Regions from separate parts of the Streptomyces sp. NPDC002680 genome, predicted to be linked through region 3. Evidence: riboswitches for the same ligand, from Rfam matches in the RefSeq annotation. Region 3 holds a riboswitch; each other region holds the start of a gene.

Region 1 (2,171 bases), on a different contig from region 3:
AGACCGATGTGCCGAACGATCCGTATTCTCTGGATCATGGCCGCTCCCACCTCATACACACTTATCGCCACGGACCTGGACGGAACGCTCCTGCGTGCCGACGACACGCTCTCCGACCGGTCGCGGACCGCGCTGGCGCGTGCCACGGCCGCCGGCGCCCGGCATCTGGTGGTGACGGGACGGCCGGCGCCGAGAGTCCGGCCGCTGCTCGACGACCTCGGGGCTGGGGGGCTCGCGGTGTGCGGACAGGGCGCGCAGTTGTACGACGCCGGCGCGGACCGTCTGCTGTGGTCGGTGACCCTGGACCAGGAGCTGGCGGAGACCGCGCTCGGCAAGATCGAGGCCGAGGTCGGGCAGGTGTACGCCGCCGTGGACCAGGACGGTGTCGACGGGCTGACGCTCATCGAACCCGGTTACCTGATGCCGCACCCGACGCTGCCCGCCGTACGGGTGCCGCATCGGGACGACCTGTGGGCCGCGCCCATCAGCAAGGTGCTGCTGCGTCACCCGTCGCTGTCCGACGACGAGTTGGCGTCGGCGGCGCGTGGAGCGGTCGGTTCGCTCGCGACCGTCACCATGTCGGGGCCGGGCACCGTCGAACTCCAGCCATGCGGCATCACCAAGGCGACGGGGCTCGCGCTCGCCGCCGAGTACCTCGGGCTGGCCTCGTCCGCCACCATCGCCTTCGGCGACATGCCCAATGACATCCCCATGTTCGACTGGGCGGCCCATGGGGTGGCCATGGCCAACGCCCATCCCGAACTCAAGGCGGTGGCGGACGAGGTCACCCTCTCGAACGAGGACGACGGGATCGCGGTCGTGCTGGAGCGGCTGTTCGGAGCCGGGGACGGGGACGGGTACGGGACCGGGGTGTGGCGGTGAGGGCGGGTCGGCCGGCCTAGTAGGCCCCGTACACGTTGTCTATCGAGCCGTATCGCGCCGCCGCGTAGTTGCAGGCCGCTGTGATGTTCGCGATCGGGTCGTAGGGGTCGTACGAGGTGCCGGCGACGTGGTAGGCGGCGAAGGTCGGGTCGATGACCTGGAGGAGACCCTTGGAGGGGGTGCCGGCTGCCGCGTTCGAGTCCCAGAGGTTGATGGCGTTCGGGTTGCCCGAGGACTCGCGGATGATGTTGCGGTAGATGCCGTCGTACGTTCCCGGGATTCCGTTCTGCGCCATGATGTCGAGCGATTCGCGGATCCAGCCGTCCAGGTTGTTCGCGTAGTTCGTCGCCGACGACACGGACGCGGCGGACGACGGTGCGGCTGATGCCGTTGTCGCGGTCAGGAAGGGAAAGGCCAGGGCTGCGGCGGCCGTTCCGGTGATGGCGATTGTGCGCGTGAGCGGGCGGCGGGTGGTTCTCGCGCGCTGGTGCTGACCTCGTGCGGGCATGCTGAGTCCTCTCCGACGCCTACGAGGTGAGCTGTCGGGTTCGGGCGGGAGATGCCCGGCCGGGCGCCTGCTCGGCGCGCGACTTCACCCCTAGCCGCTCCGGCGTCGTGCCCGGACCGGCGGCTTACCTGGGTCCCCCGCTCCTGCCTGCGTGAGTCACGTGTGGGTGGGTGGGATGGTGCTCTGCGGGCGGTGGCAGGATTCGGCGATCCGCCCGGCGTGGCGAGAACGTATGCGAGAGCACACGCGTGGAACAAGGGGCGGAAGCATAGGACTTGGTCATTTGGGGCGCACGTTGTGGACAAAACGGGCGGATGCGCGGAGAGGGGTGGTGAGTAACTTGCCTTTTGCGAATGGGGAGTTTGCGGGGGAGGGGGTGGTGGGGGCCGGAATTTGGAGTGACTCGAATCACGGGGTGGGGGTAGTCGTGGTCTGGGTGAGATGAGTGGGGTGAATAGGGGTTTTTAGGGTTTTTATGCTTCTTGTGGGTGTGTCAGTCGGGCGGGCGGAACCTCTCGTGCGATGCGCGTCGTTGTCGTAGCGACGGGTACGGAGGGTGCCGTCAGGGAGGTGGTGGCGTATGCGCGGGTGCGATCACTGGTGTGACGGGTGGGGCGCGGGATGTTTATGAATGTCCATACTTATGGGCTGATCAAAAACATTCCGGTCGTGATCCGATACCGCCTGGCCTGGACGGGCGGGCGCTCGTGGTGATCGAAACGTGACCGGATACGCTGACTTGAGTGATGGCAGCGACCTATCGACACACCGTGTGACCGCC
Region 2 (2,171 bases), on a different contig from region 3:
GGAGCCGGGGCCACGACAAGAGATGCGCGTGGTTGTCAGACGTTCACACCGTGCGAGCGGAGGTAGGCGACGGGGTCCATGTCCGAGCCGTACTCCGGGGTCGTGCGGGCCTCGAAGTGGAGGTGCGCACCGGTGACGTTGCCGGTGGCCCCGGAGAGACCTATCTGCTGGCCCGGGGTGACGGTCTGCCCGACGGAGACGTTGATGGACGACAGATGACCGTACTGGGTGTACGTACCGTCAACCATCTTGATCACGATGTTGTTGCCGTAGGCGCCGCCCCAGCCGGCCTCGACGACCGTGCCGGAGCCCACCGCGTGGACGGTGGTGCCGGACGAGGCGTGGAAGTCGATGCCGGTGTGGCTGCCGGAGGACCAGACGGCGCCGCCCGCCTTGTAGCCGGTGGAGATGTACGAGCCGGAGATCGGGGCGACGAAGGTGTTGAGGCGCTTGCGCTCGGCCGCACGGGCGGCGCGGGCCTCCGCCTCGCGTGCCTCCTCGGCCCGCTCCTCCGCCTCCTTCTTCGCGGCGGCCAGGGCGCGTTTCTCGGCCGCGACGGCCCGCTTCTCGGCGGCGGCCCTCTCGGCGGCCTGCTCCTGGGCGGCGGCCTGCGCGTCGATCTTGTCGGCGAGCGTCTCGCCGATGGAGATCACCGGGGTGAGGCCGGTCTGCTCGACCGCGGACTCGGCGGCGAGCGCCGGGGCTGCGAGGCTGCCGACGGCGCCGGTGGTGGCGAGGGCCGCGACGCCGGCCGCGCGGACGGTCGTACGGGTGACAAGACTGGGGCGGCGGGGACGACGGTGCTTCCCGGTGGCGCGGGTGAACGCCATGTAGTGGCTGGTCCTTTCCTTCCTTCTCGCCTACCGGGTTAGCTGACGGGTTCGGAGCAGGAAGGTCTCCTACGGACCCCCTCGCAGCACGCGCGGGCGTCCGATTCACCCCAGGGACTGCACAAAGTGGGTCCCCGGCTCCCCTGGCTCGCGCCATGTGGGGACTCGGCGATGACTGCCCGGGTGCCGCGGCTGCGGCGCACTGCATGACGGACAGCCGGACCGACGCTAAGCCGCGTAACTTTCAATCAACAAACCGATCACGGGTTTTGTAGCGCATGCCACAGGGCAGACAGTCAACCTCTCCATCAATACGGGCAACTTGCCCATCAATATGGACAAGAGGGGCCCGGTGACGCTTCCGTCACCGGGCCCCTGTCGTGTACGCGAGTGCCGTTACTCGGCGGGGACGACGCTCACTTCGCCGATGCCGAGGGCCCGGACGGGCTCCTCGATCGTCGCCGCGTCACCGACGAGGACCGTCACCAGGCGGTCCACCGGGAAGGCGTTCACGGCCGCCGCGGTGGCCTCCACGGTGCCGGTGGCGGCGAGCTGCCGGTACAGCGTGGCCTGGTAGTCGTCGGGCAGGTGCTGCTCGACCTGGTCGGCCAGCGTGCTCGCCACGGCCGCCGCCGTCTCGTACTTGAGCGGGGCGACGCCCACCAGGTTCTGCACCGCGACATCGCGCTCGGCGTCGGTGAGCCCCTCGGCCGCGAGCGTGCGCAGCACCTTCCAGAGGTCCTCCAGAGCGGGACCGGTGTTCGGCGTGTCGACGGAGCCGCTGATAGCGAGAAGCGCGGCGCCCGAGCCGTCCGGGGCCGAGCGCAGGACCTGGCCGAACGCCCGCACACCGTAGGTGTAGCCCTTCTCCTCGCGCAGGACGCGGTCCAGGCGGGAGGTGAGGGTGCCGCCGAGGCAGTACGTGCCGAGGACCTGGGCGGCCCAGACACGGTCGTGCCGGTCGGCGCCGACGCGGCCGATGAGCAGCTGGGTCTGTACGGCGCCCGGGCGGTCCACGATCACGACCCGGCCGGTGTCGTCGGCGGTCACCGGCGGCACGGGCCGCGGCTGGGCCGTCGAGCCGGTCCAGGCCCCCAGGGTGTCGCCGAGCAGCGCGTCCAGGTCGACGCCGGTGAGGTCGCCGACGACCACGGCGGTGGCCGTGGCGGGACGGACGTGCCTCTCGTAGAAGGCGCGTACGGCCGCGGAGTCGATCTTCGCGACCGTCTCCTCGGTGCCCTGGCGCGGACGGGACATGCGCGAGGTCTCCGGGAACAGCTCCTTGTAGAGCTGCTTGGCGGAGCGGCGGGCCGGGTTGGCCGTCTCGTGCGGGATCTCGTC
Region 3 (2,171 bases):
GCCGCCGCGGCCGCCGCCGCTTCCTGCTGGCGCTGCTGCTCCGCCGCCTGCTGCTGTCGGGCGAGCTCCTGCGCCTGACGGCGGGCCTCCGCCTGCTTCTCCCGCTCGATCGCCGCGAGCCGCAGCTTCTCCTCGGCGGTGAGGCGGGAGAGGAGCTGGCGGGCCTGCGCGAGCTTCGTCTGGACCGCGGTCTTGGTCGTCTGCAGGTCGTCCTGGGACTCCGTGAGCGATTCGAGGCTCGCGGTGGCCTCCTGACGCTTCTGCGTCGTCTCGGCCTGCTCCGTGATGTACTCGTCGACCGCGTCCTTCTGGCGGGCCGTCAGACGGTCCATCAGCTGGTTCTGGTCGAAGTAGTCCTGCGGGTCGTCCGCGAGGAGGAACGTCGCCGTGTCGGGGGCGGCCGACCCGGTGCGGTACTGCGCCGCGGCAAAGGAACCCAGTTCCTCGCGCGCCTCGTTGAGCTTCTGCGTGCGCTGGGCCACGTCGTCCATCAGGGTGGAGACGCGACTCTGCTGCTTGACGGCCCTCTCCTTGGCCGCGTTGTACACATCGGCGGCCGACTCGGCCTGGTGGTAAAGGTCGTCGACCTGCGCCTCCACCTCCTCCATGCTCGGCTTGTCATCGGCCGAGGGCGCTGAGGGCGCGGCGTTGGCGGTCTGGGACAGCAGGGCGACGGAGGTCAGGGCCGCCGTGGCGAAGGCGGGGGTCCGTATGCCTGCTACGCGCGTTCCCGTAGGACGCGACTTGCGGTGCGACGACGCCAAGGGAGGCGACTCCTTCCACGTACCGCCTACCGGGTTAGCTGTCGGGTTCGGGCGGGTGGTTCGGAAGGGTTGCCCTACGGTCCTTGCCCTGGACGGCGGTCGGACCGATTCACCCCAAGTTCTCGGTGGGTCCCCGGCTCCTGCCGCACAGGCGGCACGATCGGACTCGGCGGAGGCCGCGCGGCCCGGCGATGTTCGCCGGTGGGGGTCGAGCGGCCTGGAGGGCACGCTAACCAATTCGTGTGGCCCCTGTGAAGGTTGATGACCGCTATGCCCGATACGTTTTTGTGACCTCAACCTTAAACATGACTCCCGGAGTCGATCTGGAGGAGTGTGTGACGTTAGATCCATACTTGACGTGTTCATCCTGATCCGAGATCTGCTGTCCGGACAGCACGGAGGATGTTTTCGGGGTGGCGGCCGGTTGTCAGTGGGGGCGCCTAGACTCGGAGAGCGATGAGCAGCCTCTTTGACGACAGCTTCCTGGCGGACCTCCAGGGCCCTCGTGCCCACGAGGAGGAGCCCCCGCCGCCGCCCGAGGACGAGCATGCGCCGGAGCCCGTTCCGGACGATCTGTTCGGCGGGCAGTTCGACGCGCCGCCGGACCGGGACGCGTACTACCGCGACGGCGCCCCACGCCCCGTGGTGGACCCGGCCGCGCTCCTGGACGGGCTGAACGAGAACCAGCGCGCGGCCGTCGTGCACGCCGACACCCCCCTGCTCATCGTGGCGGGCGCCGGCTCCGGCAAGACACGTGTGCTCACGCACCGCATCGCGTATCTGCTCGGTGAGCGGGGAGTCCACCCCGGTCAGATCCTCGCGATCACCTTCACCAACAAGGCCGCCGGTGAGATGAAGGAGCGCGTCGAGCAGCTCGTCGGCCCGCGCGCGAACGCGATGTGGGTCATGACGTTCCACAGCGCGTGCGTAAGGATCCTCCGGCGCGAGAGCAAGAGGCTGGGCTTCACGTCCTCCTTCTCGATCTACGACGCCGCCGACAGCAAGCGGCTCATGGCGCTCGTCTGCCGTGACCTGGACCTGGACCCCAAGCGCTTCCCGCCCAAGTCCTTCAGCGCGAAGATCTCCAACCTGAAGAACGAGCTGATCGACGAGGAGGACTTCGCCGCCCAGGCGAGCGATGGCTTCGAGAAGACCCTCGCCCAGGCGTACGCGATGTACCAGTCGAGGCTGCGCGAGGCCAACGCCCTCGACTTCGACGACCTGATCATGACGACGGTCAACCTGCTGCGCGCCTTCCCGGACGTCGCCGAGCACTACCGCCGCCGCTTCCGGCATGTCCTCGTCGACGAGTACCAGGACACCAACCACGCCCAGTACGCGCTCGTACGGGAACTCGTCGGCACCGCCGAGCATCCGGTGGACGTACCGCCCAGCGAGCACGACCTG
Region 4 (2,171 bases), on a different contig from region 3:
AAGGTTGTGTGAACGGCCGGAATCAGGGAACACGCGTGTTACGGGATTACGGGTTGAGGCCCATGCTCCGCAGCCACGCCATCGGGTCGATCCCCGCGGTGTCCGAGCTGCTGGTGTGGACCTCCATGTGGAGGTGGGCCCCGGTGACGTTGCCGGTGGCGCCGACGCGGCCGATCACGTCTCCCGTGTTGACCTTCTGGCCGACGCTGACGTTGATCGAGGACTGGTGGGCGTACCAGATCTCGGTGCCGTCATCGAGGGTGAGGATCGTGCGGTAGCCGTACGAGCCGCTCCAGCCCGCCTCGGTGATCGTGCCGGTGTGGACCGCCTTGAGCGGGGTACCGGTGGGAGCAGCGAAGTCGAGGCCGGTGTGGTAACCGGAGGACCACAGCGAGCCGGCCTGGCCGAACGTCGAGGTGATCGTGTACGAGGAGGTCGGCAGCGTGTACTGCTTGGCCAGCTCGGCGAGCCGCGCGGCCTCCAGCTTCGCCGCGGCTTCCTCGGCGGCCTTCTTCTTCGCGGCGGCGGCCTTCGCGGCGGCCTCGCGCTTGACCTTGGCGGCCTCGGCGGCGGCCTTCTTCGCGGCGGCGTCCTGGGCGGCCTGCTGGACCTTGGCCTCGGCCTGGTCCTTCTGCTGCTCGGCCTGGAGGATGATGCGGGCGCGCAGGGCCTCACCCGCGTCGCTGGTGCCCTGCTCGGTCTCCTCGGAGGTGACCCCGACGCTGCTGAGCGCGTTGGGGGAGCCCTGGGGCTCGGCGTCCGAGTCGTCGTCGCCCGCGAAGGGCGAGCCGACGGAGGGCAGGTCGGGGATGGAGATGGAGACCGGCGGCTTGCCGGTCTGCGCGGTGGCCATACCGGCCCCGCCGACGGCGGCTATGACACCGACGCCGAGAACGGTGGAGCTGCGGGCGAGTCCTCCGCCGCCGCGCTGCTTGCCGACGCGGTGCCGGCCGCGAACCGGACGAGTGGTGTCCGCGCTGGGATTCCACTCCTCCCAGGGGCCCTCGTCGGTGCGACGGCTGCCGAAGCCGAAGGTCGGGATCTTCCCGTCCTCGGTCTCGCTGCCGCGCTGACTCGGTACGAACGGGGCCTCTGGGGCGGCCGGGTTTGACGCCACGTGGGCGTGCTCCTTTCCTTCCTTCTCGCCTACCGGGTTAGCTGACGGGTTCGGAGCAGGAAGGTCTCCTACGCGCGTATACCTGCCGTGTTGCCACGGCGGCGGACGAGCGATTCACCCCAAGTTGGTGGTTCCCCGGTTCCCTCGCGGGATTCGGCGCGTGCGCACGGAGCCGACTCTTGTGACGGCTGGGACGACCGCGCTGCGTTATCGAACGTTAATAGACCAGGGCCCTGTATTCCAAGCTGTTCCTGTTGATCGTTAACGCTTTTCCCGAGGACGTTCCGGGTCACCACCGGTGAAAATCGGGCGAGTTGACCGTGCCCTAAGTGACTACTGAGTTTTGACTGTGTGTCAGATGTTATGCGGAGCGGGACCGTTCACTCACCCTTGGTGACAACTGATGAGAACTCGAGAACTTGAGGACCTCATGAGCTGATGGGCCGGCGTACGGCGAGCAGCGCCATGTCGTCCGTCGTGCCGCCGCCCGCGTGCCGGCGCACCTCGTCGGCGAGGGCGGCGAGGAGGGCGTCCGGGGCGTGGAAGACGCGGCCCGCGAGCCGGTCGGCCGGGGCGAAGAAGTCGCCGTGCCCGTCACGGGCCTCCGACAGCCCGTCGGTGTGCAGGAGCAGGATCGCCCCGCCGGGAAAGGGTGTCGTCTCGGCCCGGTCGGGTGCACCGCCGAGGTCGCCCATGCCGAGCGGCAGCGCGGCTTCGGACGGGCTGAGGACGCGCAGGGTGCCGTCGGTGTCGAGGAGCAGGGGCGGGGGGTGCCCGCGGTTGACGACGCGTACGACCCCGTCGCCGTGCGGGAGTTCGGCGAGTACGGCGGTGGCGAAGCCCTCGGTGGCCTCCAGACCGCCGCGCCGGGCGGCCTCGCGGGCGAGGGCTCGTTCCAGCCGCTGGGCGACCGCCTCCAGGGTCGCCTCCTGCTCGGCGGCCTCCCGGAACGCCCCGATGACGACGGCGACGGCCGCCACGGCCCCCATCCCCTTGCCCCGCACGTCCCCGAGGACTAGCCGCACTCCGTACGGGGTGTCCTGCACGGCGTACA

The links. A riboswitch is a leader RNA that binds a small molecule or an ion and turns the genes downstream of it on or off. The one in region 3 is predicted to bind cyclic di-AMP.
Region 1: another riboswitch for cyclic di-AMP. It lies ahead of ACFYXF_RS24825 (transglycosylase SLT domain-containing protein); the one in region 3 lies ahead of ACFYXF_RS43775 (NlpC/P60 family protein).
Region 2: another riboswitch for cyclic di-AMP. It lies ahead of ACFYXF_RS35830 (M23 family metallopeptidase); the one in region 3 lies ahead of ACFYXF_RS43775 (NlpC/P60 family protein).
Region 4: another riboswitch for cyclic di-AMP. It lies ahead of ACFYXF_RS09730 (M23 family metallopeptidase); the one in region 3 lies ahead of ACFYXF_RS43775 (NlpC/P60 family protein).

What each region holds. Positions count from the first base shown of each region.
Region 1 covers NZ_JBIAQP010000009.1:280,243-282,413, forward strand. Annotated here, with positions in the region: gene ACFYXF_RS24820 (HAD family hydrolase) at 37-882, shown strand; gene ACFYXF_RS24825 (transglycosylase SLT domain-containing protein) at 899-1,390, opposite strand; cyclic di-AMP (ydaO/yuaA leader) riboswitch at 1,394-1,559, opposite strand.
Region 2 covers NZ_JBIAQP010000016.1:115,823-117,993, reverse strand. Annotated here, with positions in the region: gene ACFYXF_RS35830 (M23 family metallopeptidase) at 36-830, opposite strand; cyclic di-AMP (ydaO/yuaA leader) riboswitch at 843-1,011, opposite strand; gene ACFYXF_RS35825 (M16 family metallopeptidase) at 1,227-2,171, opposite strand, start outside.
Region 3 covers NZ_JBIAQP010000023.1:91,249-93,419, forward strand. Annotated here, with positions in the region: gene ACFYXF_RS43775 (NlpC/P60 family protein) at 1-764, opposite strand, end outside; cyclic di-AMP (ydaO/yuaA leader) riboswitch at 772-931, opposite strand; gene pcrA (DNA helicase PcrA) at 1,221-2,171, shown strand, end outside.
Region 4 covers NZ_JBIAQP010000003.1:23,852-26,022, forward strand. Annotated here, with positions in the region: gene ACFYXF_RS09730 (M23 family metallopeptidase) at 47-1,117, opposite strand; cyclic di-AMP (ydaO/yuaA leader) riboswitch at 1,129-1,286, opposite strand; gene ACFYXF_RS09735 (PP2C family protein-serine/threonine phosphatase) at 1,546-2,171, opposite strand, start outside.